DNA from 2 places in the Rhodococcus sp. NPDC057297 genome. Region 1 is predicted to be linked to the other one. Evidence: riboswitches for the same ligand, from Rfam matches in the RefSeq annotation. Region 1 holds a riboswitch; the other holds the start of a gene.

Evidence for each region. Region 1 has a riboswitch for cyclic di-AMP ahead of ACFULT_RS20145 (C40 family peptidase). Riboswitches for the same ligand answer to the same signal wherever they lie in the genome.
Region 2: linked by a shared signal. The riboswitch ahead of ACFULT_RS06315 (transglycosylase family protein) and the one ahead of ACFULT_RS20145 (C40 family peptidase) in region 1 are both predicted to bind cyclic di-AMP.

The regions. Positions count from the first base shown of each region.
Region 1 covers NZ_JBHUZE010000007.1:180,873-195,474, forward strand. Annotated here, with positions in the region: gene ACFULT_RS20120 (polyketide cyclase / dehydrase and lipid transport) at 1-258, opposite strand, end outside; gene ACFULT_RS20125 (long-chain fatty acid--CoA ligase) at 385-2,190, shown strand; gene ACFULT_RS20130 (glycosyltransferase family 4 protein) at 2,231-3,355, opposite strand; gene ACFULT_RS20135 (hypothetical protein) at 3,370-4,686, opposite strand; gene ACFULT_RS20140 (C40 family peptidase) at 4,695-5,756, opposite strand; gene ACFULT_RS20145 (C40 family peptidase) at 6,065-6,625, opposite strand; cyclic di-AMP (ydaO/yuaA leader) riboswitch at 6,645-6,808, opposite strand; gene ACFULT_RS20150 (hypothetical protein) at 6,924-7,205, opposite strand; gene ACFULT_RS20155 (DEDD exonuclease domain-containing protein) at 7,332-9,083, shown strand; gene ACFULT_RS20160 (Lrp/AsnC family transcriptional regulator) at 9,094-9,369, shown strand; gene trpD (anthranilate phosphoribosyltransferase) at 9,392-10,465, opposite strand; gene ACFULT_RS20170 (hypothetical protein) at 10,545-11,027, opposite strand; gene ACFULT_RS20175 (heme-copper oxidase subunit III) at 11,179-11,790, shown strand; gene ACFULT_RS20180 (c-type cytochrome) at 11,894-12,736, shown strand; gene ACFULT_RS20185 (ubiquinol-cytochrome c reductase iron-sulfur subunit) at 12,733-13,935, shown strand; gene ACFULT_RS20190 (cytochrome bc complex cytochrome b subunit) at 13,932-14,602, shown strand, end outside.
Region 2 covers NZ_JBHUZE010000002.1:88,331-102,932, reverse strand. Annotated here, with positions in the region: gene ACFULT_RS06350 (DUF3027 domain-containing protein) at 1-606, opposite strand, end outside; gene ACFULT_RS06345 (glutaminyl-peptide cyclotransferase) at 647-1,474, shown strand; gene ACFULT_RS06340 (MFS transporter) at 1,518-3,167, shown strand; gene ACFULT_RS06335 (DUF2771 family protein) at 3,164-3,685, shown strand; gene ACFULT_RS06330 (cold-shock protein) at 3,686-4,099, opposite strand; gene ACFULT_RS06325 (hypothetical protein) at 4,253-4,471, shown strand; gene ACFULT_RS06320 (YccF domain-containing protein) at 4,487-4,858, shown strand; cyclic di-AMP (ydaO/yuaA leader) riboswitch at 5,105-5,342, shown strand; gene ACFULT_RS06315 (transglycosylase family protein) at 5,353-5,967, shown strand; gene ACFULT_RS06310 (hypothetical protein) at 6,045-6,233, opposite strand; gene ACFULT_RS06305 (helicase-associated domain-containing protein) at 6,295-8,565, shown strand; gene ACFULT_RS06300 (DNA repair helicase XPB) at 8,688-10,343, shown strand; gene ACFULT_RS06295 (DUF3239 domain-containing protein) at 10,370-11,038, shown strand; gene ACFULT_RS06290 (LLM class F420-dependent oxidoreductase) at 11,050-12,036, opposite strand; gene ACFULT_RS06285 (pyridoxal phosphate-dependent aminotransferase) at 12,141-13,358, shown strand; gene ACFULT_RS06280 (AraC family transcriptional regulator ligand-binding domain-containing protein) at 13,363-14,379, shown strand; gene ACFULT_RS06275 (VOC family protein) at 14,389-14,602, opposite strand, start outside.

The DNA of each region.
Region 1 (14,602 bases):
GACGGCGGGCTCCGCGTGCAGAAAGTAATGGAGTACGACGCCGTCGAGCTTCGGAACGGGCTCGAGCCAGACCTCCATCGTTCCTGTCAGGGCGCCCTCGACGGACCACCTGAAGCCTTTGTCGGCGCGATCGTCGGTGACGTCGATGCGGAGGTCCGGCCACCATCGGCGCCAACGCCTCGGATGCCCCAGCGACTCCGCCACGGCGGAACCCGGCGCAGCGACGAACGTCTGATCGGCTACTTGGACACTGCTCATGAGATGAGCTTCACACATCGGGACTTCAGCGCGCGCACGAGGCGGTCGAACCGGCCGCGCGGCCGGGTCTACAGTGAGACGAATCCGACTACTCGTGAGTAGAGCTAACGTTCATTGGAGGTAACCGTGCGCGAGTTCACATCTCCCGCCGCTTTTGTCGTCGAAGAATCTGCGTCGGTCGTGGACACCGTGTTCGCTCGGTCGGTCTCCGAACCTCGGTCGGTCGCATTTCGCCGGTTCGCGAACGGTTCCTGGTCGGATGTCACCGCCGAGCAGTTCGCCACGGAGGTGAACGCCGTCGCGAAGGGTTTGATCGCCGCAGGCGTCGAGCAGGGTGACCGAGTCGGGCTGATGTCGTCCACCCGGTACGAATGGACGGTCGTGGACTACGCGATCTGGGCCTCGGGCGGAGTCACGGTCCCGATCTACGAAACGTCGTCGGCAGGTCAGGTGGAATGGATCCTGTCCGACGCCCAACCTGTTCTGCTGATCCTCGAGACCGAGAAACACGTAACCGAAACCGCGGACGTGGTGGCCGCCGCAGAATCGGTGCGGACGACCTTCCGAATCGACGCAGGCAACGACGACAACGGTGCTGTTGCTCGGTTGACCGAACTGGGTGCAACCGTCGAGGACAACGCCGTACGCACACGCGTCGACGCCCTGCGCTCCTCGGATCCAGCGACGCTCATCTACACCTCCGGCACCACGGGGCGTCCCAAAGGTGTGCAGTTGACGCACGCGAACCTCGTCGCCGAGTCTCGTGGAATTCGCGAAACTTCTTTGAAGGAGTTGCTGCGGCCCGGCAGCCGGACGTTGATGTTCCTACCGTTGGCGCACGTTCTCGCTCGCGCGGTCACGATCGCCGCGTTCGACGCAGGCACGGCCGTCGGGCACACGAGCGACATCCCCAATCTCGTCGCGACGTTCGGTTCCTTCCGCCCGGACTTCATACTCTCGGTGCCCCGTGTGTTCGAGAAGGTCTACAACACCGCCAAGCAGAAGGCACACGCGGACGGCAAGGGCAAGATCTTCGACGCAGCCGCGGACACGGCCGTGGCGTGGAGCGAAGCGCAGGACACAGGCGCAGGTCTGGTGTTGCGGATCAAGCACGCTGTGTTCGACAAGCTCGTTTACTCGAAGTTGCGCGCTGCGCTCGGCGGGCAGTGCCAACTCGCGATCTCCGGTGGCGCGCCGCTCGGTGCACGCCTCGGCCACTTCTACCGAGGTATCGGAGTACCGATCTTCGAGGGCTACGGACTTACCGAGACCAGTGCAGCATTCGCGGTCAACACGATCGGCCACCAGCGCGTGGGCAGCGTCGGACGACCACTGCCCGGCAATACGGTTCGCATTGCCGAAGACGGCGAGATCCAGCTTCGCGGCCCAGTGGTGTTCGACGGCTACTGGCGTAACGACGAGGCATCGGCCGAGTCACTCGACGAAGGCTGGTTCCGTACAGGCGATCTGGGTTCGGTGGACGGCGACGGGTACATCACAATCACGGGTCGCAAGAAGGAACTCATCGTCACCGCGGGTGGAAAGAACGTGTCGCCTGCGGGGCTGGAGGACCGGTTGCGCGCGCACCCACTCGTCAGTCAGGCCATCGTCGTCGGCGATCAGAAGCCGTTCATCGGTGCGCTCGTCACGCTCGACGAGGACGCACTGTCCGGATGGAAGGACGCACACGGCAAAGCCGCCGACGCGACGGCTGCGGATCTCGCGACCGACCCCGACCTCATCGCCGACCTCGATGCGGCTGTGGCGGACGCCAACACCACTGTCTCGCATGCCGAAGCGATCAAGAAGTACCGCGTACTTCCAAGCGATTTCACCGAGGACGCCGGTGAGATGACGCCGACCATGAAACTCAAGCGCAACGTCATCACGGCGTCGTACGCCAAGGACATCGAGGCCATCTACTCCAAGTGAACGTCGCCTGTGATGGAAGCCGAGACTTTCCCGGCTTCCATCACAGCAAGCGTCGAAGCTTCGCTGCCAATGCGTCCCACTGCCATTCGGCTCGGACCCAGGAGCGACCTGCGTTTCCCATCGTCGTCGCGAGCGCTCGATCGGAGAGAATCCGTACGACGGCGTCGGTGATCGCATCGACGGACGTGCCGTCGACCACCAAGCCGGTCTTGCCTTCGAGGACGGTTTCGGGTGCGCCACCGGACATTCCGGCGACGACGGGGACTCCGGTCGCGGACGCTTCGAGGTAGACGATGCCGAGACCTTCGACGTCGAGACCGGCGCCTCGCGTCCGGCTGGGCATCGCGAACACGTCGGCAATCGTGTGATGTGCCGCCAGCTCGGCGGAAGGGACGGTGCCGGTGAAGATCACATGCTCCTCGACACCGGCCTTGCGCGCCAAGGCGCGCAGAGTTCCTTCGTAGGGACCGCCTCCGACGATCACCAGGACGGCGCCGTTCACCTCCGCCCGGATGCCCTCGATCGATCGGATCAGGTAGTCCTGCCCTTTCCGCGGTACCAGCCGGGACAGACACAGAACCGTCGGACGATCCCCGAGTCCGTACCGCGCCCGAAGCTCGGTTCGCGCCGCGTCGTCCGGTTTGAATCGGTCGGTGTCCACTCCGGACGGAACGTGTTCGAGGGCTGCACGTGGACCGAATGCCGCGGCGAATCTGCCGCGGGTGTACTTGCTGACGTAGGTCACCGTATCGACGGAGTTGCCGATGATGCGCAGGGTGCCTCGCCCACCGGGAACCATCGACCACCCCACCTCGTGACCGTGAGTACTTGCGACGATTGTCTCCGCTCCGGCGCGTCGCACCGCAGGGGCCATCACCGCGAGCGGTGCCGCCGCACCGAACCACACCGAATCGCACCCGTGCGTCCGCACCAGCTGCGCCGCCCGCCGCGCCACCAGCGGAGTGGGAAGCATCAGTGTCGTCGGGTGCCGAACCACCTCGAACGGCTGACGTTCGTCGAACTTCACATGACTGTCTCCGCGCCACCGCGGCGCATAGACCACCAACTCGTCCGCAGGGAACCGCGTGGCGAAACTGTGCAAGTAGGACTGGATGCCGCCGGGGCGTGGTGGAAAGTCGTTCGTCACCAGCAGAGTCCTAGGCATGTGATCACCGTAGGTCAGCGGGACTGCTCGAGAACCCACGACCCCCATTGGTCCACGAACTCGTCCATGCCGATTCCCAGAGCGGAGGCGACGCCCCCCGCTGTCTCGGCTGCAGTCTTCGGGCCATCCGCGAGTTGCATGTACAACCGGCGCTGTGACGGTTCGCCGAACGTGGCTGCCACGAAGGCGAAGACAGACCAGGCGGACTCGTACGCGAGGGTGGTGCGCACTCCCCCCGCTGAGAAGTCGGAATCCTCCGGGAGCACCGTCGGTGAACCCCCCTGCGCCACCACAGCACTCAAAGTCGGTGCAATGCGGGCGAACTCGATATCCGATTCGCGATAGCCCGAATAGTCCGCGAACCCCTCGAGCACCCACATGGGTGAACCGTCGACGGTGTCGGATCTTGCCGCGACATGGGTGAGCTCGTGGCGCAGAACGGTTCGAGTCGTGACATCGGTGAGCCGAGCAGGGGCTCCGGGCCCGAACACGACTCGTTGTCCGGTCACCGGCCGGTCCTGGCGCACCGCATCCGACACCGTCACGGCGGCGACGTCGGACTCCGCGGTGGCGTCTCCGGCCGATGCCGCGAATTCCGCTGCCGATCCGGAAGTGAAGATCAACGCCGACTGCGGCCAGTCGTCGCCGTAGAAGCTGGTGACGGCATCGACGGCCGAGGGTAGCTCGGCAACGACCGCGTCGACGAGTGCGCTCTGGTCCGGATGGCCGAGCACGACGGAGGTACCACCCGCGGTGGCAACCGATCGCGCGATAACGGGCCCGAAGTCCCACGGTCCTCGCCACGTCGTCCGATCCGTTCCCGGCACCGGCGCGTCCGACACGATGCGCCACTCGTCATCACGCCGCGCCACCACCAGGGAAACCGGTCGACGTGTCGATTCGGCGTCGGGTCCGGACACTCCGTAGCGCAACACCACGGACGGCGCCCAGACATCGGCGGCGTTCAGCGGCGACGCGATCGCCGAGGGAACCGGAATCTCCGGCTCGTCGACCAGTTCGTATCCCCAGTCCGAGAACGGGACTGCGGACATGTCGTTCGCTCGACGGACCTGGGCCTGCAGAAACTCGGGATCCGCCGCGGGATCGACGACCTGCTCCAACGCGTCGACGTCGTTGGTGCGGAGTGCGTCCGCCCATTTCTGCAGCAGCTCCTCGACGCCGTTCCGCCGACCGTCCTCGTAGGGGTTCGAGACAGTCGTGGACTGCGGTGAGTCAGGCGGTGGCGTCGTAGTTGCCCCGGACGCGCAGGAACCGAGCACGGATACTGCACACAACAACGCGAACGACGCTCGAAGTGCCCGTGCTCGCACGACGGAGATCAGTAGCGACGTGCGCCGTAGAACGGGAACGACGCCATGGACTGCACCTTCACCGGGACGCCGAACGTGGAGGCGTGCAGAACGTTGCCGTTACCCGCGTACAGGCCGACGTGCGACGCGTCGGGGTAGAAGAGCACGACGTCTCCGGGCTGCAGGTCCTTCTGATCGACGGGAGTGCCGCCCGCGGCCTGAGCCTGACTGGACCGGGGCAGGGTCTTTCCCACCTGCTTGTACGCCCACACGACCAAGCCCGAACAGTCGAATCCGTCCGGTCCGGTCGCGCCCCACACGTAGGGCTTACCGATCTGGGTGAGCCCAGCCTGCAGGGCACCGGAACCCGACCCGGGGATGAGGTTGGACAGAATCTTGGACAGATCGAACCCAGGCGGCAGAGGCGAACCCGCGAGCTCGGCCTGCTCCGCTCCGGACAGTGCGTTGAAGCTGGCGATGACCTCGGCCATCTGACTCTGGAGCTCGCTCTGCTTGGCCTGAAGATCGTCGCTGACGACCTTGGCTTGCTCTGCTGCCGCGCGCGCGGCGTCGGCCGCGGCACGTGCTGCCTGATCCGCCGCCGCTGCATCGGCGCTGGCCTGCTTGAACTGCTCCACCTGACGCGCCGTCTCAGCGGAAATGACGTCGAGCGCAGACATCTGGTCGAGGAGTTGCTGTGGAGAGTCACTGACCATCACAGCGAACAGACGATTGGTCCGGCCGCCTTGATAGTTGGCGTTGGCGACCTTGTCGACGGCCGGCTTCACCTGCGCCAGGGCCTCCTGCGCACTATCCAACTCGGCCTGGTGTGCCCCCACTGCGGCCTCAGCGTCGCGTTGCACGGCTGTCTTCGCATCCAGATCGATCTGGGCGTTGTGCATTGCCTCCGTCGTCTGCTCGGATTCTCGTGACAGGTCCGCAAGACGTGTCTGAGCGTCGGATGCACTGTCGACACCCGGCTGCGCGTTGGCTACGGCCGTCGGCGAGACGACGAGGCAGGCCGCGAGAATGGCCGCCGCGAGAATGCCCTTCTTCGAGCGGGTGACGCGCTTGACAATCGGTGTCGCCACGGAAGGTGACTCTCCGTTCTTGCAGTTCGTAGTCCGAGGGGTGCGCCGAAATCAGACTTTCGGCGAAGAAACAAACCCTACCCATGAGTAGGTGGCCGCGGGCGTGGAACGAGACCGGAATTTCGGACTTTTTCGGAACTCGACTCCCGCTCCACCGAGGTCGACGGTCTCGAACAGGTTACGGTCCGGCGGCCGACGAGTCCATTCGGCGTCCTTGCAGGCTCCGCGCACCGGTGCCTGACGAAAAACAGCACCAGGCGAGCCCGTGGGGCTCACTCCTGGTGCTGTCCTTACACACGATCATCGAATCAGTAGCGACGCGCTCCGTCGAACGGCATCGACGAGACGGGCGCGACCTTGACGGGAACACCCGACGTCGACGCGTGGATGACGTTGCCGTTACCCGCGTAGATTCCCGAGTGCGATCCGCCGTAGAACGAGACGACATCGCCCGGCTGCAGGTCGGACTGCGACACGGGGGTGCCTGCCGCGGCCTGGTCGTAGCTGGTACGCGGCAAGCTGATGCCGGCCTGCTTGTACGCCCACTGAACGAGTCCGGAGCAGTCGAACGAGTCGGGTCCCGAAGCGCCGTAGACGTACGGCGAACCGATCTTCGACTCGGCGGCCTGAACTGCCTTGGCAGCCGGGGTGACCTGTGGTGCGAGCGGTGCGGGGGCCGCAGGCAGACCGGGGATCTCGGTCGGCAGCGGCGGAAGACCTGGGATTTCCGGAATCTCGAAGGTACCGACTCCGGGGATGGTGATGGGGGCCGCCATTGCGGGGGCTGCGGGCAGAACGACCGCACCGGCAGTGATCGCGCCGGCTACGAGGATTCGACGCAATTGGCGGGTTGAAGTATGTGACGCCACGAGAAAGGGTTGCTCCGTTTCTTCCACTCATCCGCCGACCGAGTTAGCTGACGGGTTCGGGCTGGGAAGATCAGCCCTACCCACCCGGACGCTGGTAGCGGCCGAAGCAGGATTCACCCCAATGGAAATCGGGTTCCCGGTACGGGCGCTCTCGCGAGCATCCCGATTAGGCGGTGACTTGCGACGCCGCTCCGGTTTGGATTGGCGAGACTCCGCAAGGTCTCAGGAAGATTACGAAACGGCATACCCCTGTGTCGACCCCAACTCGCCGAAGCGAGGCGTAGAAGTCGATTCGACGCTAGATCGCGCGTCGATCCCCGCTTGTGTCACGAGCCGGTAACGACCCCTCGGACGGACCCTGTTCCGGGTCGACTACGAGACGTAGTTTCGGCACGAGACCACCCTCGGCAAGAACGTCCATGGCCCCCAGTTCTTCCTGGTCGAGAGCTATCCGAGGGTGCGGCATCCCGACGTCCACCGGACGCCCCGGGGCCATACCGGGCGGTCCGAGCAACACCGTCACGACACAGTCTGCGCACGCGATGTCACGGACCTTGCAATCACTGCAATCGACGATCATGTGATCTCCATCTCTTTCCCGTTCGGTCGACCCTTCACGGCGAAACCTAGCGATCCACTCCGACACGTTCAGCGTCCCGAGCAAGATCGACATTGCTGTCGGTGCCTGTCGCTACCGTCTGCACTCGTGAGCGTCCCGATTCAGCTGAGCTTCGACGAGCTCGACACTCCGTTGCACGACACGACGTTCGTCGTGGTCGACCTGGAGACCACAGGTGGCAGCCCGGACACCGAAGCGATCACCGAGATCGGGGCAGTGAAGATTCGGGGCGGCGAGGTCATCGCCGAGTTCGCGACGCTGGTGGACCCGGGCCGATCCATTCCGCCGTACATCGTCGAGCTCACCGGGATCACCACTGCCATGCTGATCGGCGCCCCTCGGATCGACCGAGTGCTGCCGAGCTTTCTCGAGTTCGCGCGCGGCTCGGTCCTCGTCGCACACAACGCCCGTTTCGACACTGCTTTCCTCAGGGCGGCCGCGTCACGCCTGGACATCGCCTGGCCCAAGTTCCAGGTGCTCTGCACGGTCAAACTCGCCCGGCGAGTACTCACCCGCGACGAGGCACCCTCGGTGAAACTGTCGGCACTGTCCTCGCTCTTCCAGGTCAGCACCGTGCCCACCCACCGCGCCCTCGACGATGCACGAGCAACGGTCGACGTACTGCACGCATTGATCGAGCGAGTAGGTAATCAGGGTGTCCACAGCTATGCGGAACTCGTCGACTACCTGCCTGCTGTGTCGGCCGGGCAAAGAGCCAAACGCTCACTCGCTTCTCACCTACCCCGCACCCCGGGCGTCTATCTCTTCAAGGGACCGGGCAACGAGGTGCTGTACGTCGGCACGTCGAACAATCTGCAACGACGCGTGCGCAATTACTTCACCGGGTCCGAGACGCGTGGCCGCATGAAGGAAATGGTGGGCCTCGCCGTCGGCGTCGACCACGTCGAATGCGCCCATGCCCTCGAAGCCGGAGTGCGCGAGCTTCGACTTCTGTGCGCCCACATCCCCCCGTACAACCGCCGCTCCAAATTCCCCAAGAAGGGTTGGTGGATCACGACGACCACGGAGGCGTTTCCACGCCTCTCCGTCGTCCGCTCACCGACGGAGAACTCGATCGGCCCGTTCGCCGCCCGCGGTGATGCCGCCGACGCCGCTGCGCTCGTCTCCGAGGTACTCGGTATCCGTACCTGCACTCGCCGTATCCCCCGCACCTCCCTGCACGCGTGTCCGGCCGAAGCTGTCGGCGGGTGCGCCGCGGGTGGTCCCACGCCACTCACGCCCGACGAGTACGCAGTCCTGCCGGGCCGGTTCGTCGAGCTCGCACACGGGCGCGACGACCGTGCGCTCCAGGCCGCCCGGGATCGAATCTCCGCGCTGTCCGTTGCCGAGCTGTTCGAGTCGGCGGCCAGGCTCCGAGACAGGCTCGCCTCGCTCGCAGACGTTCTGCGTCGGATGCACCGGCTCGCGGCCATCGCGGCGATCGCCGAGTTGATCGTCGCCCGACGTGCGCCGGACGGAGGGTGGGAACTTGCCGTCGTCCGCCACGGCCGGCTCGCTGCATCGGCCGTCACCGCGCGGCGAGTGCACCCGATGCCCGTCGTGGAAGCGATCGTGGCGGCCGCGGAAACCGTCGTGCCGGACTCCACGCCCTTTCGCGGCGCATCACCGGAGGAAGTAGCCCTCGTCGGCCGCTGGCTCGAATCCGACGGCGTCAGGATCGTCCGGACCACCGATGGATACGCGGAGCCCGTCCACGGAGCCGGAGGGTGGCGGCAGTGGTGCACCACCGCTCGCACCGTGTCCAGGCGCGAACGCTCGATGGCCGTCACACCAGTGGAGGACACCGGCATCGGCGCCCACCTTCGTGCGGCGCTCTAAACTCGGCAGCATGATCAACGCAATCGTCATGATCGATGCCGAGTCGCACGCAATCCCGGAGACCGCACAGGCGGTCGCGGACGTCGACGGCGTCACCGAGGTCTACTCGTGTGCAGGGGACGTGGACCTCATCGCGATCGTCAAGGTCAGGGACCACGCACAGATCGCCGACGTGATCACGCAGCACATCAACAAGGTGCCCGGTGTCGTGAACACCGCCACCCACATCGCGTTCCAGTCCTACTCCAGCGCGGACATAGAAGCGGGCTTCTCCATCGGCGAGTAGTCGTCCGGGCGCAGCGACCCCGTCAATCGAGTTCGTTGGACCGTGCGATCCATCGATCGAGCAGGCCTGCGGTTGCTCCGGAATCGACAGCGGCAGCAGCACGCTCGACACCGCGCTTCAGCAGACCGGTCAAGTCGTCGGCGACGATCCCGGATGTGATCCCGTCGTACGCCGTCAGTGCCGCAGCGGCGTTCAGCAGGACTGCATCGCGCACCGCACCGTGCTTGCCGGCGAACACCTCCCGAGCCACCTGCGCGTTGAAGGCAGCGTCGCCTCCGCGGAGCGCGTCGATGTCGACGAGGTCGAACCCGAAGTCCCTCGGGTCGATCCTGGCCACCGTCACGTCGCCACCCGACACGATGTGCACTGTCGTCGTCGTGGACAGCGTTATCTCGTCGAGGCCGTCGTCACCACGAACGACCAACGCACTGGTGCCGCGGCCGGCGAACACTCGGGCCACGACGGGGAGCAACGAGTCGAACGCACAGCCGATCAGGCCCGCCCTCGGTCGCCCCGGGTTGGTCAGGGGACCGAGCACGTTGAAGACCGTCGGGATCCCGATCTCCTTCCGCGGAGGGCCCGCGAAACGCAGCGCCGGATGGTAGACAGGCGCGAAACAGAACCCGATTCCCACGTCTCGGACCGTGGTCGCGACACCGTCCGCTCCGAGCCCGAACTTCACCCCGAGGGCCTCGAGCACATCCGTGGTCCCACTTCGCGAAGACGCGGCTCGGTTACCGTGTTTGACCACCGGAGCTCCGGCCGACGCCACGACGAGGGCTGCCATCGTCGAGATGTTGACCGTGTCGGCGCCGTCGCCACCCGTACCGACGACGTCGACGGCATTCGGTTCGCTGTCGACCAACGTCGCATGGCCCAACATCGAGTTCGCCAGTCCGCTCACTTCCTCCGGAGTCGGACCCTTCATCTTCAGAGCGACACCGAAGGCCGCGATCTGAGCGGCGGTGGCGTTGTCGGACATGATCTCGTCCATCGCCCAGGCCGTGTCGTCGGCGGAGAGATCGACGTTCGACGTCAGCGCACCGAGTACGGCCTTCCAGGTCCTGCTCGGCACACCGTTGCTCGCATCTGTCATCGACTACTCCCCATACCTTCCTCGGCCGTTCCAGAGCTCGACGCCCTCGATCGGCAGTCCGCGACGTGCGACCGAAAGCCTAGTCAGCACCGGCCGGAGACGCCCCTCCAGGTTGCAGCGCATCCCACCCCTCGACCACACCACCTCGCCGCTGCGCGAGGCCGGCCATTCGCGAGCGTTCCTGTGAGCAGTGCAACGCGTCGATCACCTGCACCCGCTGCAGCGTCAGGCCGACACCGCCCTCGACACTCGGGCGGTAACCGGTGGTCGGAATCTCCGGGCGCGGGCGCGGATCCATCACCGGCTCGTACCCGTCCTGCGCGGCGACGGCCGTCGCGTCCTCGATCTGGTCCGGCGGCAACACCAGGTGATGTCGGAACACCGCCTCCGCTGTGTCGACCCATCCCGCAGCCGCTCCGCGACCGAGCGCCGTCGAACACGATTCGGCGTCGACGAAGGAAAATGCCACTACCACCAAATCGTCCCTGGCGGGGTCGAGAGGAACAGTCTTCGCCCCTCCGAACAACCGCCGGAACCATGATGCGCCACCGTTCGTTGCCATGAGGCGAGCCTTGCACGACAACCTATGCGCAGCGTGGTCGATGCCCTTGACCTGGCCATACGCGGGAGCCGGCCATCGCCCCTGCGTCGGCGACGCGCCAAGACCGGACCCGAGTATGCCTCCGGTACTACGAGCAGTCATACTTCTTTCTGTGACGAGCGCTGTAGGGACTCAAGGATCGGCAATCACCCAACGCGTGCACTCGCTGAACCGTCCCAATATGGTCAGCGTCGGCACCATCGTGTGGCTGTCGAGCGAACTCATGTTCTTCGCTGGACTTTTTGCGATGTACTTCGTCGCGAGGGCGCAGGCAAACGGAAACTGGCCACCGGAACCGACCGAGCTCAACCTCGCGCTCGCCGTTCCGGTCACCGCCGTGCTGATCGCGTCGTCGTTCACCTGCCAGCTCGGGGTCTTCGCCGCCGAGCGCGGTGACGTCTTCGGACTGCGACGCTGGTACGTCATCACCCTGGCGATGGGCATCTTCTTCGTGGCCGGACAGGGCTACGAGTACTACCACATGGTTCACGAAGGCACGACGCTCTCCTCGAGCGTCTACGGATCGGTCTTCTACATCACGACCGGATTCCACGGACTGCACGTCATCGGCGGTCTGATCGCATTCGTCTTCCTCATCACTCGAACGCTTGTCAGTAAGTTCACGCCGGCACAGGCCACCGCCGCGATCGTCGTGTCCTACTACTGGCACTTCGTCGACATCGTGTGGATCGCGTTGTTCGCCACCATTTACTTCATCCGCTAGTAGACATAAAGCAGATCAAGTGTTTTCACTTCGCCAACCGCAGCGAACGACCTGTATCAGCCCCAGGCCGTTCGGTCCGTCCCGACACGACAAGGGATAGAAGATGAGTTCATCTCCCCCAGCAGCATCCGATGCCGCAGCCAAGAACAGGCGCAAGCGCAAGACTCGTCGCCGTGTGACCGGTGCGCTCGTGCTGATGATGGGACTCCTGAGTGCAGGATTTCTCGCATCGGCTCTGACCCCCACACCGCAGGTCGCGACGGCCGATCAGGATTCGGCCGCTCTGATCCGCGAAGGCAAGCAGTTGTACGACACCTCGTGCGTCACGTGCCACGGCGTCAACCTGCAGGGTGTGCAGGACCGCGGCCCGAGCCTCATCGGCGTCGGTGAAGCCGCCGTCTACTTCCAGGTCTCCTCGGGACGTATGCCTGCCGTACGTAACGAAGCTCAGGCGATCCGTAAGCCACCGAAGTTCGACGACAAGCAGATCGACGCTCTCGGTGCGTACATTCAGGAGAACGGTGGAGGCCCCACGGTCATCCGCGACAGCAACGGCGAAATCGCGCAGTCCTCGCTCGCCAGCGGCGATATCGCCCGCGGTAGCGAACTGTTCCGCCTGAACTGCGCGTCGTGCCACAACTTCACCGGTGAGGGTGGCGCTCTGTCCTCCGGCAAGTTCGCTCCCCCGCTCGGCCCTGCGTCGGAGCAGGAGATCTACGCGGCCATGATCAGTGGCCCACAGAACATGCCGAAATTCTCCGACCGTCAGCTGACGCAGGAAGAGAAGATCGACATCATCTCGTACGTGAAGTCCGCTCAGGACACGCGGGCTCCCGGCGGATGGGGACTCGGCGGCTTCGGACCCGGCACGGAAATGATTGCTATCTGGGTTGTCGGAATCGCTGCCGTCGTCGGCGCGACGATGTGGATCGGATCACGGTCATGAGCGAAGCCGATCCCGAACGCACAAGCCCTGGCCACGATGACAGCGCGAAGGTCGACAAGGTGGATCTGAACAAGAAGTACACCGACGAGGAACTCGCCGGTATGACACGTGAGCAGTTGGTCGAACTCGGCACCAACCTCGATCACGTGGACGTCGCGTACCGCCGCGACCGTTGGGCTGTGAAGGGAACCCGCGCGGAGAAGCGGGCCGAGCGCAGCGTTGCTGCCTGGTTCACTCTCGCCGGCGTGTCCGCGGTCGCGTTCATCGCGATCTACCTGTTCTGGCCCTGGCAGTACGCCGGCATGGGAGAAGAGAACTACGGCGCCTACTCGCTGTACACCCCTCTGATCGGCCTCACCATGGGTCTGGCGATCCTCGGTGTCGGCGTCGGCGCAGTCCAGTTCACCAAGAAGTTCATCCCCGAAGAGGTGTCCATTCAGGACCGCCACGACGGTGGTTCGTCCGAGGTCGACCGAAGGACGGTAGTCGCCGAGCTCGGTGACTCGCTCGCGACGTCGACGATCGGTCGTCGCAAGGTCATCAAGCGTTCACTGTTCTTCGGCGGTGGCGCACTCGGAATCATGGCGCTGTTGCCCCTCGGTGGCCTCGTCAAGAATCCATGGGCCGAAGGCGATGAATCTCCGCTCTGGGTGTCCGGCTGGACGCCGCGCTACCCTGGAGAGACGATCTATCTCAGGCGCGATACCGGACGGCCACACGACGTCGTTCTGGTCCGCCCCGAGGATATGGATGCCGGAGCCATGGAAACTGTGTTCCCGTTCCGCGAGGCCGATCGCGACGACGACCACGCGCTTCTCGCGTCGCTGCGCGGAATTCGTAACTCCGTGATGCTTATTCGTCTTCGTACCGAGGACGCGGAGACGGCCATCAAGCGCAAGGGCCAGGAGAGCTTCAACTACGGCGATTACTTCGCCTACTCCAAGATCTGCACGCATTTGGGTTGCCCGACTTCGTTGTTCGAGCAGCAGACGAACCGCATTCTGTGCCCGTGCCACCAGTCGCAGTTCAACGCGCTGGAATACGGCAAGCCGATCTTCGGCCCTGCCGCTCGCGCATTGCCACAGCTGCCGATCACCGTGAACGAAGAAGGCTTCCTCGTTGCCAACGGGGACTTCATAGAAGCCCTCGGACCTGCCTTCTGGGAGCGTCCGAACCGCGAAGCGGAGAGTGAATCATGAGTCCTTCACTGCAGACACTCGCAGCGAAGCAGGCAGACGACGTAGACAGTCGGTACCACCTCGCACCGGGTCTGCGCCGTCAGATCAACAAGGTGTTCCCGACGCACTGGTCGTTCCTTCTCGGCGAGATCGCGCTGTACAGCTTCATCATCCTGTTGCTGTCCGGTGTCTTCCTGACACTGTTCTTCGACCCCTCGCTCAGCGAGGTCGAGTACAACGGCATCTACGAACCGCTTCGCGGTGTCACCATGTCCCGGGCATACGCGACGACGCTCGACATCTCGTTCGAGGTCCGCGGCGGATTGTTCATGCGACAGATCCATCACTGGGCTGCGTTGATGTTCGCGTGCTCGATCATCGTGCACATGCTGCGCATCTTCTTCACCGGTGCGTTCCGTCGCCCGCGTGAGGCCAACTGGGTCATCGGCTGCCTGCTGCTGATCCTGGCCATGTTCGAAGGCTTCTTCGGATACTCCCTCCCCGACGACCTGCTCTCCGGCACCGGCCTCCGCGCCGCGTTCTCCGGCATCACGATGAGCGTCCCGATCGTCGGAACGTGGCTGCACTGGCTGATCTTCGACGGCGACTTCCCCGGCACGATCATCATCCCGCGCCTGTACGTCGCTCACGTTCTACTGCTACCCGCCATCATCCTCGCGCTGATCGC
Region 2 (14,602 bases), on a different contig from region 1:
CGACAACGACCCGGCGATCGGCAGGAAGAATCCGCACAGACCGCAGGTCGACGGGGCGGCCTTGGCCATCTCGCTACCCGGCCCGAAGTCACCGTCGTGCCACCGTTCGGCCGCGTCGAGTCGCTCCTCCCGGCTCGGAACCTGCGTACGGCCCAACCCGAGTTCGAGAGCGACGTCGTCGACAGCGGGGTCACCGGTCGCCACGTACCCGGGCACCAGACGTGGATCCTGCTGCCGGGGCGGGAGAAGATCACCCGGTCCGAGGTCGCCCGGACGGATCCGCTCGTCCCACGGCAACCACGCGGGCGCGACGAGAGCGTCGGGGCCGGGGAGCAGCACGATTTCGCTGATGGTCGCGACGTCGGCGTCCTCGGGCGCGGCGACGACCACAGCCCACTGCCATCCGCGGTAGCCCTGCAATTCGGCACGGAAGCGGTGCGTGGCCGCCGAGCGATCCTCGGCGGTGACGCCGAGATATTCTCCGACGCCGCCTTCGGCCGAATCGATCAGCGCCGCACGAGCCAACTCCGCGGCGTCGGCGAGAACGGGGCGAATCTGGTCGAGCTCAGGAGACGATGTGAAACTCACACATTCATTTTGCCGCATCACTTCGGATGCGCCCAGTTCGGGCTGCCATGATGGGGCGATGCCTGCGCCGTTTCGTTCCAGGGTGAAGACCACGGCGGCTGCCGCGCTGGGTCTGCTCACCGCAGTGGGACTGGTGACCGGATGCACCCTTTCAGAACCGGAATCGTCGGCGACACCGGCCGACGCGCTGTCCGTCACCGTTGTTCGCACGCTTCCCCACGACCGGACGTCGTTCACCCAGGGGCTCGAGATCTCCGACGGAGAACTGTACGAGAGCACGGGTCGCAACGGAACGTCCTACGTTCGCGTGAGCGACCTCGACACAGGCGAGATTCTCCGGCAGGTCGACCTGTCCTCCTCGTACTTCGGTGAAGGCATCACCGTCACCGACAGCACGGCCTGGCAGATCACCTGGCAGGACGGTGTCGCGTTCGCCCGCGACCCGCTGACTCTCGCCGAACGCACCCGCGTCGACTACGACGGTGAAGGGTGGGGCCTGTGCGAAGCGACGGACGGTTCGTCGCGCCTGATCATGAGTGACGGCTCGTCGACGCTGACGTTCCGGGATCCGGTGACGTTCGACGTCACCGGCGAGGTCACCGTCACTCAGGACGGTGACCCGCTGTCCGACCTCAACGAGCTCGAGTGCGCCGAGGACGGTTCCGTGTACGCGAACGTGTGGAAGACGTTCGACATCGCGCGGATCGATCCGCAGACCGGCGCAGTCACGGCGACGATCGACGCCCGGCCGCTGTGGGACGCGATGACCGACGAGGAGCGGGCCGGAGCCGACGTCCTCAACGGCATCGCACAGATACCGGGCACCGACCGGTTCCTCGTGACCGGAAAATTGTGGCCGACGATGTACGAGGTGGAGTTCACGTGAGTCGGTGTACTCGCCCATCCGACTTTCAGTGCAGAATTGATCTGTGACCGATCCCCGTGATTCCGACGCCCCCGCGGGTGAGGACCACCCAGGGTTCGACAATTACCGGCCGGCCCCCCGCGCCGCGAGCCGGCGTACCCCGTTGCCTCCTCTGCACCCACCGAATCCCCAGCCTCATGCCGATCAGCCGCAGGCGCAGAAACCGCAAGCGCAGAAACCGCAGGGACCGAAGCCGCCTCCGATCCCCCGAAAGCTGACGGTCACCCGGGTCGCCGCGATGCGCAGCCGAGAACTGACGGGCAAGGGCATCGCGACGTTCCAGCGCGCAGCGAAAGCCGACGGAGCCGACAAGTCCGGCCTGACGGCGCTGACCTACGCGACCATGGCCAACTTCGCGTCCGACGCTGCCATTGCCGTCGCCCTGGCCAACACGTTGTTCTTCTCCGCCGCAACCGGCGAGGACAAGCTGAAGGTCGCGCTCTACCTCGTCATCACGATCGCACCGTTCGCCGTCATCGCGCCGCTGATCGGACCGATGCTGGACAGGTTGCAGCACGGTCGTCGCATCGCGCTCGCCACCTCGTTCGGTCTGCGGACGGTACTGGCGGTGGTGCTGGTGTTCAACTTCGACAGTTGGGTGCTGTACCCGGCCGCACTGGGAATGTTGGTACTCAGCAAATCCTTCGCAGTGCTCAAATCCGCGGTGACGCCGCGCGTACTTCCACCCGAAATAGACCTCGTGAGGGTCAACTCCCGGCTCACGGTGTTCGGCCTCATCGGCGGCACCATCGTCGCGGGCGGAATCGCCGCCGGAATCGCGTTCGTCGCAGGCTCCCCCGGTGCGCTCTGGTTCGTCGCTGCCATCACGGTGTTCGGTGCATACCTCAGCATGCGCATCCCATCCTGGGTCGAAGTCACCGAAGGCGAAGTCCCCGCAACCCTGAGCTACCACGGCGACGACGCCCAGACGGAAGTGATCCGACGCGGCCGAGCCGAGGAAACACCGTCGGCTACGCCTGCGAAAGCGCGGCGTCAGCCTTTGGGCAAGGCAGTGATCATCGGGCTCTGGGGTAACGGAACCATTCGAATCCTGACCGGTTTTCTGACGCTCTACGTGGCTTTCGTCGCGAAAGCGCAGACCGAACACGAGCCGATCAAGCAGGCAGCGATGTTGGGCCTCGTCGGCGCCGCAGCCGCGATCGGCAACTTCGCCGGCAACGCGGCAGGCGCACGGATCAAACTGGGCAGGCCTGCCATCGTCGTTCTCCGGTGCACCACCGCGGTCACCATCGGCGCGATCGTCGCGGCGATCACCGGCAGTCTGCTGACCGCCGCACTTGCCGCGCTGATCGCCTCCGCGGCGAGCGCACTGGCCAAGGTCTCGTTGGACGCGTCACTGCAGTCGGACCTGCCACCGGAATCCATCGCCTCCGGATTCGGTCGATCCGAGACCGTACTCCAGCTCTGCTGGGTACTCGGCGGAACCATGGGCGTACTGCTGCCCACCGAGTTCTGGCTCGGTTTCACCGTCGTGTCGGTGGTGCTTACGGTCGGCCTGGTCCAGACCTTCCTCACCTACCGTGGGAAGTCGCTGCTCCCCGGATTCGGGGGCAACCGACCCGATCACGCAGAACAGGTAATCCCCGACGCCGTCGGACATCCGTCCGCCGCGACCAGTACGAACAGAACGTGAGCACAGTGAATTTCGCACCGAAGACCAAGAAGATACTGGCCATCGGCACCGTCGGCCTCGTAGTCGTCGCAGTTGCGTTCGTCGCGGTTCTCGCGCTGCTCGTCAAGGATGCACCGTCGCATCGGCCGACAGTCACCGCATTCGCCGACGGTAGAACCGTCGTCGTCGAGCCGTACCTCTACTGCCCAGTGAACGAACCGCTGTGCGACACCGACGGCACCAGCGCCACCGTTCCGGTGCGCGAGGGCCACCCGTTGCAGCTGTCGTTGCCCGGTGAGATCACCTCGGCGCCCTGGATCCTCGCCGCGGTCTACGCGGACGGCGACGGAGCCGTCGAGTCGGACACCCTCTACCTGCCCGACGAGAAGCTGGGCATGACGGTCCAGCCCCTCGACGACGAGGGCAGGGAGTTGCTGGGCGTCGAAATTCGACTCCCGTCGGGCGTCATCGACTCCGACACTCAGCAGGAGGAGATCATCAGCCACGCGATCTGGTCGATCGCGACCAAGACCGACTGATCAGCTGTCGAGCTCACGTGCGACGGCACGGACGACCTCGGAGATCTTCTGGGCGGTCTTGCGGTCGGGGTACTTGCCTTTGCGCAGCTCCGGCTGAATGGTGGCCTCGAGCAGCGTGATCATGTCCTCGACCATTCCGTGCAGCTGGTCCGGGGTGTGCTTGCGCTCGACATGCTCGCGCCGACCCTGTGTGTTCTGACGCACGGTCGGCGCCGGTTCGAGGACCTTGAGACTGAGCGCCTGAGGTCCGCGGCGGCCTGCGGCCATGCCGAATTCCACGCGCTGACCTGCCTTGAGGCCGTCGACACCTGCGGGGAGCGCAGACGAGCGAACGTAGACGTCCTCACCTTCCTCCTGAGAGAGAAAGCCGAATCCCTTGTCGACGTCGTACCACTTCACCTTGCCGGTAGGCACTGCGCTCACCCGTCCATTTGTCTCGATTGTTGTTGCTGGCACAAAATTTCGCGCCCCGCACGATCGGCGAGACGCGAATACGACAGTCTACCGCGACTACGCCGGTGCAAGCACCTGGGTTTCTTCCCCGTCGAGCGACTACCGTCGTGCAGTGTGACCGATCGACGACCCCGAGCCGGCTCGGCTCTGCTGCGCGTAGCACTCGTTCTTTTCGTTGCCGGACTGGTTGCCATCGCGGCGATCTTTCTGGTTCCGGCAGTGGGCGGAAACGAGCCGCCGTTGTGGCTGTACCTGACCGCGATGATCGCCGCACCGCTCGGCTTCGTGCTGGCGCTGGTGTTCGCACTGTTTTCCGGCCGACGAGCACGATAGACGGGAGTACCGACCATGCGTCCGATACTGAACATCATCTGGCTGATCTTCGGCGGGCTGTGGCTCGCACTCGGCTATTTCGCAGCGGGGATCATCTGCTGCATCCTCATCGTCACGATTCCGTTCGGAATAGCGTCCTTCCGAATCGGCGTCTATGCACTGTGGCCGTTCGGCAAGACAGTCGTCGAACGTCCGACGTCCGGCGTCGCATCGGTGATCGGCAATGTGATCTGGCTGATCGTCGCCGGTGTGTGGCTCGCCATCGGACACATCGCCACTGCTTTCGCAATGGCCATCACCATCATCGGGATTCCGCTGGCGATCGCGAACCTGAAGATGATTCCGATCTCTCTGATGCCACTCGGCAAGGACATCGTCGACGCCTGATCACTCCAGCCCCTCCCGCCCCAATCCGGATGGGTGTGACTTCCATCACATAACAGTGGGGTAACGGAAGGGCAACGGACGGACGTCGTCGCGGTGCCGAAGCCTCTAGCTGCAGATTCGTTCGTTACCGAAAATCGGACGCGAGCACGCCGCGCGACGGCTCGAAAAAGCAACAGTTACCAAATGGTGACACTCCACGGGAACTTCAGTACGGTCAGTGGCGGCTGAGAAACTTCGGCCGAATCCGTTCCCGCAGCGCCAAACCTCGTCCCGCGGAAACGGACCCCCACCAAGAACACCCAGGGGACGAGGACGGGGGACCCACACGTCCTCTCGGATAACCGGAACGCTCCGCTCCCGCGGAACATTCCTTGGGGTGAAGCCCGACAATCCTGCAGCGGTCTCGCTGCCGGGAACGCCGGGCCGGGCTACCTCTCAGCCCGAACCCGACAGCTGACCTCGCAGGCGCCTGTGGAGAGGATTCGAAGAAAAGTATGAGCGGACGTCATCGCAAGCCGACCACCACCGGCCGCACCGTCGCCAAGGTCGCCGTCACCGGCGCCATCATGGGCACAGCGGGCATCGCCTTCACCGGTACCGCCACCGCAGCTCCCGACTCGGATTGGGACCGTCTCGCTCAGTGCGAGGCAGGCGGCAACTGGGGCATCAACACCGGCAACGGTTTCCAGGGTGGTCTGCAGTTCTCCCCCAGCACCTGGAACTCGCACGGCGGCCAGCAGTACGCAGCCACCGCGAACCAGGCCAGCCGCGAAGAGCAGATCGCGGTCGCCGAGAAGGTTCTCGCATCGCAGGGCTGGAACGCATGGCCCTCCTGCTCCTCGAGCCTCGGCCTCAGCAGCGCACCGTCCGAGCGCAGCGTTCCCGCCTCGCCGAAGTCCGCTCCCGAAGCACCCAAGCTCCCCGACCTGACGTCCATCCCGACGGTCGACGGCTCTGCCGAGGTCATCGACGGCATCACGAGCGCCGTGCAGACCTTCACCAACGACCCGCAGATCGCCTCGATCATCAAGGACGCGACGCAGGGCATTCAGCTCGACCCACAGCTGGTCGAGTTCTACCAGGCCAACAAGGCGTTCCTGCCTCAGTAAGGCACACCGCCGGTACGAGAAAGGCCCCCGAGACCGTTGGTCTCGGGGGCCTTTCTCGTCTGTTCGTATCGGATGTGTCAGCGGTTGACGACGGTCACAGGGTGCGCGTAGGGCAGGTCCTCCACGGGCAGCGGGAACTCGGTCTCCTCGCCGTAGGGCGACAAGCCTCCCGATCGCGTGGACGACAATTCCGTCACCGCATGGTCACCGCGCGCGGTTTCCGGCCAGCCTGGATCGACATAGGGCTTCTTCGACTTGTTCACCATGCGCCCATTTTGACACCTGCGCTGCGGCATACACCAGTCCAGGTCACTAATCTGATACGTGATGACCGATAAAGCAGCGCCACCGGACCTCGCCACGTGGCTGGAGTCCCGCTCCGATTCCGAACTCGTCGGCTTTCTCACGCTGCGTCCGGACCTGACGGTGCCACCCCCGTCGACCATCGGTGTTCTCGCCGGCCGCGCCGAGCAGCGCGCGTCGATTCTTCGCAGCGCCGACTCTCTCGACACGCTCGCGCTGACTATTCTCGAGCTTCTCTCGATCGAGGGTGCGGGTGATCTTCCCGTGTCCCGCGCGCGTCTCGACGACGTGATCGACAAGCGTGCCACCGCCAAAGCCGTCGATCGGGCGCTGACGGCGCTGGGTGAACGCGCTCTGGTCTGGGGCACACGAACACTTCGGATGGCTCCCGCGGCACCGGACGCCGTGCCGTGGCGAATCGGCCGCATCCTGGATGCCGACGACTCACTCACGCCCGAGCGCGTCACCGAAGCGCTCGCCGGTATCGAGTCGAGCGAACGTGGCCTCCTCGAGACTCTCGCGAGGTCTTCTCCCGTCGGTCGAACCCGCGATGCCGCGCCGGGCACGCCGCCGGACCGCCCGGTCCAGAAGCTGCTGCGCGCCGGGCTGCTGACGTGGCTGGACGAGCAGACGGTCGAGCTTCCGCATCAGGTGGGTCAGGCGCTGCGTGGCGAGCCGATCTCCGATCCCACCTCACTGACACCGCCCAAGCCGGCGACGACCAAGTACACGGCGGCCGACGTCGACGCTGCTGCGGCGGGCGAATCGCTCGAGCTGATCAGGCACTGCGCTGCGATCATCGAATCCTTGGCGGTCGCACCCGCCCCGGCGCTGAAGGCCGGCGGTCTCGGCATCCGAGAGCTCAAGCGCATCACCAAAGCGACGGGTCTCGACGAGAACCAGGTGGGACTGCTCGTCGAACTCCTTGCGGCCGCAGCACTGATCTCCAGCGGCACCCCCGATCCCCTTCCCTCGAACGACTCCGGCGACGACTACTGGGCGCCCACCTCCGCTGTCGACGCCTGGACGACGGCAACGCCTGCAGCGCGCTGGCACGCCCTGGCGTCGGCGTGGCTCGATCTACAGCGTGCACCGTGGCTCATCGGTATGCGCGATTCCAACGACAAGCCCGTCGCCGCGCTGTCCGAGGAAGTTCGTTCGCCTGCAGCCCCGCGCGACCGTCGCACGATCCTCGAGTTCCTGGCCGATCTGGGCGCCGGTCGATCGGTGACGCCCACCGACGTCTCGCGTGGACTCGGCTGGAAACGTCCACGGGCAGCGGCCAGGTTCGCGATGCGCCCGACGCAGAAAATGATCGACGAAGCCACGACGCTCGGCATCGTCGCCCGCGGCGCGCTGTCGTCACCGGGCAAAGCGCTGTTGCACGGCGGCGACGCCGAAGCCGCCATGCGATCGGTTCTCCCGAAACCGATCGACTACATCCTCCTCCAGGCCGACCTCACTCTGGTGGCGCCGGGACCTCTCGAACCTGATCTGAACGATCGGATCGAGCTCGTGGCCGACGTCGAGTCGGCAGGCGCGGCGACGATGTACCGGATCACCGAGGACAGTCTGCGCCGAGCTCTCGACGTGGGCATGAGCGCGGCCGAGCTGCACAGTCTGTTCACCACGCACTCCCGTACCCCGGTTCCGCAGGGACTGAGCTACCTGATCGACGACGTCGCCCGGCGCCACGGACGACTCCGGGCGGGTGTCGCGTCGTCGTTCGTCAGGTGCGAGGATCCGGCTCTGCTGGCCGAGGTTCTGGCCTCCCCGGCGAGCGAACAGTTGGCGCTGCGCGCGCTCGCTCCGACGGTTGCCATCTCTCAGGCGCCCCTCGCCGAAGTCATGAACGTTCTCACCGCGGCGGGTCTTGCACCCGCAGGCGAGGATTCCAACGGCGCCATCGTCGACCTCCGCAGCCGCGGTGCGCGCGTCCCGGTCCGCAGAACCCGGGCTCAGTTCCGCAGCCCGGCCGTACCCACCGACGAGCAACTCGCCCGGCTCGTCACCGAACTGCGAGCGGGCGAACGCGCCTCCCGGGCGGGCGGTCACACCGTGCGTTCCGACGGAACCCGCGCGACAGGGACCGCGACGCTCGCTCTGCTCCAGACGGCGCTGCAGGTGCGGCGAAGCGTGACGATCGGCTACGTCGATGCCCAGGGCACCGCGTCGAGGCGCGTCGTGGATCCGGTGGCGATGGGTGGAGGCCTGCTGGAGGCATTCGACCCCGCCACCGGTGAAGTACGCCGCTTCACGCTGCATCGCATCACCTCGGTGGCTCTCGTCGACTGACGTGAGTGGCAATGCAGTTCCGCTCACATGCGCGGGCGGCACGTTATGTGGACAATGGAACAGTTGCGCATTTTCGATGCGCATCAGGCGCGCTGCGCCGAAGAGTTCTGTAGGAGGAACACGTGACCGATGGGCCTTTGATCGTCCAGTCCGACAAGACTCTGCTGCTGGAAATCGACCACCCGCAAGCCGGTGAAGCGCGCGGCGCCATCGCTCCGTTCGCGGAGCTCGAACGAGCGCCCGAGCACGTACACACCTATCGCATCACCCCGCTCGCACTGTGGAACGCGCGAGCAGCGGGCCACGACGCCGAGCAGGTCGTCGACGCACTCGTCAACTACTCGCGCTACGCCGTGCCGCAGCCGTTGTTGGTGGACATCGTCGACACGATGGCTCGGTACGGCCGCCTTCAGCTGGTGAAGAGCCCGATCCACGGACTCTCGCTCGTCAGCCTGGATCGCGCCGTCCTCACCGAGGTCATGCGACACAAGAAGATCGCGCCGATGCTCGGCGCCAAGGTCGACGAGGACACGGTCATCGTCCACCCGAGCGAGCGCGGGCATCTCAAGCAGATGCTGCTGAAGATCGGCTGGCCCGCCGAGGACCTCGCCGGGTACGTCGACGGCGAAGCGCACCCGATCGATCTGGATCAGGAGGGCGGCCACTGGTCGCTCCGCGACTACCAGGAGATGGCCGCGGATTCGTTCTGGGCCGGTGGCTCGGGCGTCGTCGTTCTCCCCTGTGGCGCCGGCAAGACGATGGTCGGTGCCGCTGCGATGGCCAAGGCCAAGGCGACGACGCTGATCCTCGTCACCAACACCGTCGCAGGCCGCCAGTGGAAGCGCGAACTGATCGCACGCACCTCGCTCACCGAGGAGGAAATCGGTGAGTACTCGGGCGAGCGCAAGGAAATTCGCCCTGTGACCATCGCCACCTATCAGGTCATCACTCGTCGCACCAAGGGCGAGTACAAGCATCTCGAGCTGTTCGACTCGCGCGACTGGGGTCTGGTCATCTACGACGAGGTCCACCTGCTTCCGGCGCCGGTGTTCCGCATGACGGCCGATCTGCAGTCCCGTCGTCGCCTCGGCCTGACCGCGACCCTGGTCCGTGAGGACGGCCGCGAGGGCGACGTGTTCTCGCTCATCGGCCCCAAGCGATACGACGCTCCGTGGAAGGACATCGAGGCGCAGGGGTGGATCGCGCCCGCCGAGTGCATCGAGGTTCGCGTCACGCTGACCGACGCCGAGCGCATGGCGTACGCGGTGTCGGAACCGGAAGAGCGATACAAGCTGTGCTCGACGGCGCACACCAAGATCGCCGTGGTGAAATCCATTCTGGCGAAGCACGAGGACGCGCCGACGTTGGTGATCGGGGCCTACCTCGATCAGCTCGACGAATTGGGCGAGGCCTTGAACGCCCCGGTCATTCAGGGGTCGACCAAGAACAAGGAACGGGAAATCCTGTTCGACGCCTTCCGCAAGGGCGAGATTCAGACCCTCGTGGTCAGCAAGGTCGCGAACTTCTCCATCGACCTCCCGGAAGCATCCGTGGCAGTGCAGGTTTCGGGAACCTTCGGATCACGCCAGGAGGAAGCGCAGCGACTGGGACGCCTCCTTCGGCCGAAACACGATGGCGGACAAGCGCATTTCTACTCCGTCGTGTCCCGAGACACCCTCGACGCCGAATATGCTGCGCACAGGCAACGATTCCTCGCCGAGCAGGGATACGCGTATCGCATCACCGACGCCGACGACATGCTGGGGCCTGCGATCTGAGCTGCAGGCGTGCTAATAATGGGCAGGTGCGCCGATTCGATTTTCCCGTAGACGTTGCCCACGCCAACTCGGTGAACGAGACCATGGGCGACGTCCGGCGGCTCCGTGTCTCCGCCGTCGTCACCGCGGTCGTGTTGATCGCCGCCGCCGCGTGGTTCTTCTGGTTGGCGCATCCGTGGTCCTACATTCTGGGCGCGGTGTTCCTGATCACGGCGGCGACGTCCTTGTGGGTGACCGTCTGGGCGCCGCGCAAGGTCGGCACCGTCGAGGACCTCTACGCCGAAGGAGGGCTGGTGCCCGCCGTCATCGCGGAGACGCGTGCACGCGGCGTCACCCTGCTGGCGCTGATCGACATCGCCAAGCCCGACGCGGGCGCGTCGCACTACGCCCTCGTCACGCGCAGCATCCGATCGCTGCCCGGCCACGAACTGGTCGAAGGGGAACTGGTTCCGTCTGTCTCGGTCCTGTCGGATCGCAGCAAGAACGCGATCAGCGACACCTGGCAGATGGTCGCCCCGATGCCCATCGCCTGGGGCACCACGGACGCATCGGTGATCGAGCGCGCTACCGCGGCGATCAGCGAAGCGGAATGGGCTCTGCTGGTCGCCAACATCGGCCTGTCCCCCAAGGTTCGTCAATCCGACAACCAGCAGCTCCTGGTGGATCCGCACGACTTGCCCGACGAACTGCGGTAGCGCACCGCCGATCAGGACAGGGCCGGAATTACCTCGCGCTCGAACAGTTCGATGCCGGAACGGTCGTAGGCGGCTTCCGGGAAATAGAAGATGCCGTACGCGAGCCCCTTCTCCTTCAGCGCCGTCAAATTCTCGACGATCTGCTCCGGCGTGCCGACACCGGGAAGACCACGGAACGCGTCGAGCGCCGCATCCGCCTTCTCGGCCCCCACGTACTGCGTCAGACGCGCCTGAAGCTGATCCAGCCTGTCCTTCACTTCTGCTTCCGTGGTCCCGATCGCGACGTTGTAGTTGGACGAGCGCACGATCGAGTCGAAATCGCGGCCGACGGCGTCGCAGTGCCCCTTCAGCAATTCCGACTTACGCGTGAACCCTTCCGGGGTGCCGTCGAAGTTGGTGTAGTCGGCGTACTTCGCCGCGATCTTCAGCGTGACCTTCTCGCCGCCGCCTGCGATCCACAGAGGGATACCGCCGTCCTGTACCGGTTTGGGCCACACCCGAGCACCATCGACCTGGAAGTACTTCCCGTCCAGCGTCGCTTCTCCGGTTTCCCAGGCCTGCTTGAAGATCTGCACACCCTCGTCGAGTGCACCCAGACGCTGCCCGGCGGGAGGGAAGCCGTATCCGTATGCCCGCCACTCGTGCTCGTACCAGCCCGCACCGATGCCCATCTCGACGCGGCCGGCCGAGATCAGATCCACCGTCGCCGCAACTTTCGCCAGATACGCGGGATTGCGGTACGCCATCGACGTGCACATCTGCCCCAGACGGATGCGCGACGTCGTCGCCGCGAACGCGGACATCAGAGTCCAGGCCTCGTGCGTAGCCTCGTCCGTCGGCTCGGGAACGGTGTGGAAATGGTCGTACACCCACAAGGATTCCCACGGTCCGGCGTCGGCGGCGGACGCGAGATTCCGCATCACGTCCCACTGCGCCGCGGGGTCGATACCGACCAGGTCGAGTCGCCAGCCTTGAGGAATGAAGAGTCCGAATCGCATGACCGGAATCCTACCGATCGAGTAGGAATCACACCCCTCGACCGACAGCGCCGATGACGGGGCGACCGCGATGCCCGAAATGTGACACCAGCTACGCTGCAGGAATGTCCGCGGAGTATCAGAGCCGAACCGTCGAGCGACTACGCCCGTTCGGATCCACCATCTTCGCCGAGATGACCGCGCTCGCCGTGTCCACCGGAGCCGTCAACCTCGGACAGGGTTTCCCCGACACCGACGGACCCGCGTCGATGCTCGACGCCGCGAGAGGCGCCATCGCCGACGGCTTCAACCAGTACTCACCCGGGCCCGGATTGCCCGTTCTGCGCGAGGCCGTCGTCGCCGACAGGCAGCGGCGTCTGAGTGTCGAGTACGACCCGGCAACCGAAGCGCTGATCACCGTCGGCGCCACCGAGGGCATCGCAGCCACCATCCTCGGACTGGTCGAGCCCGGCGAAGAGGTCCTGCTCATCGAGCCGTACTACGACTCCTATGCAGCTGCCATCGCGCTGGCCGGCGCGCGTCGCAAGACCGTCTCGTTGGTACCGGACGGCACCGGATTCGCTCTCGACACCGACGCCTTGGCCGCCGCGATCGGCCCGAACACGAAACTGCTCGTGGTCAACACACCGCACAACCCGACCGGGACCGTACTCACGCACGCCGAGCTGACGCGGATCGCCGAAATCGCCTGCGAACACGATCTTCTGGTCCTCACCGACGAGGTCTACGAACGACTGACCTTCGACTCCCCCGACTCGTCCGGGCGGTCGACGAGATCCACCCATACATCGCTCGCGTCGCTTCCTGGGATGTTCCAGCGCACGGTCACCGTGTCCAGCGCCGCAAAGACGTTCAACGCCACCGGCTGGAAAACCGGCTGGGCCCTGGGACCACGTGAGCTCATCGATGCAGTGCGCGCCGCCAAGCAGTTCATGACCTTCGTCGGCGGAACTCCGTTCCAGCCGGCCGTCGCACACGCCTTGAATCACGAGGACGCATGGGTGGAGAATCTTCGCACGTCCTTGCAGGCAAAACGAGATGTTCTGTCCTCCGCACTCACCGCCGCCGGGCTCGACGTCAAAGCAAGCGACGGAACCTATTTCGTGTGTGCGGACATCTCGTCGGTGGGCGGAGTCGACGCGCTGCAGTTCTGCCGAACCTTGCCGGAAAGGATCGGGGTCGCGGCCGTGCCGGTCAGCGCCTTCGTCGACGATCCGAGGCCCGCCTCCGGGCCGAGCAACTGGACGACGCTGGTGCGATTCGCATTCTGCAAGAAGGACGACGTGCTCGCCGACGCCGCGTCCAGGCTCCTCACGCTGTGATCGCATGAGTGCCCGTACGATTCCTGCCGAGTTCATCGCCAAGGCGGTCGTCCTCGCCGAGAGCGGCGGCGTCGACCTGTCCTACCCGATAACGATCGCCGGGATCGACCGGTCCTCGCTGAACGATCCGAGCAAGCGACTGACCGCCGAGCAGGTCACGCTGTTCACCCAGGCTGCATGGCAGGTCACCGGTGACGAACTGTTCGGACTCGCGTCGATGCCGCTGCGGCGCGGCAGTTTTCGAGTCATCTGCCTGACCTTGATTCACTGTCCCGACCTCTCCGCAGCCTTGAACCGCATGTCCGAAACGACCCGAGTACTGTCCGGAATGCCCCCGATGCTGATCACGGGCGATGACTCGACGACGCGTCTGACCATCCCCCCTGCCGACAACAGTCACCTGCCCGAGCAGGCGCGGGCAGCTGCGGGTCGACTGCTCACAGATTTTCGGATGGTCCTGGTACACCGTTTCGCTGCTTGGCTCATCGGAGGACGAGTCAAACTGCATTCAGTCGAACTACCGTACGACCTCGACGATCCGTCCACCGGCAAGCTCTACGACCGAATGTTCGGCACGAGAGTCACTTTCGGAGCCGAGGTAGCCGCTCTGGAATTCGACAATTCAGCGATGCGAGCACCCATCGTGCAGACCGAGGACACCCTCGCCGAGTACCTCCGCGAATCCCCCAACCTCCTGTTCACCGCCCGCGACTACGACAGCACCGCGTCCGCACAAGTCCGCCGGGCACTCGAACTCGGCCTGCAGGGCCAGGCACCCGGCACCGACGACATCGCGGACATGTTGACCGTCAGCACCGCCCATCTGCGTCGCCTACTGCGGCAGGAAGGTACCTCCGTCAACCAGATTCGTGAGGAGGTCCTACGGGACGCCGCCGTCTCCGGACTGAGCCGCGGCGACTCGGTGGACGACATCTCCAACAGGCTGGGCTTCTCCGAACCCTCCGCGTTCCGCCGAGCCTTCAAACGCTGGACAGGGCAAACCCCCGGCGCCTACCGCTGACCCTCCCTGTCAGGACACGCAGAACTCGTTACCCTCGGGATCGGTCATGGTGATCCACGTGCTCGGACCGACCTGACCACGGTGCGAGATCGCGGCCCCGGCGTCGACCAGCTTCTGAGCGATGGCCTCGCGTTCGTCACCGACCCTGATGTCGAAGTGAAGACGATTCTTGACCGTCTTCGGCTCGGGAACGAGTTGGAAGAGAACACGCGGGGTTCCGGGA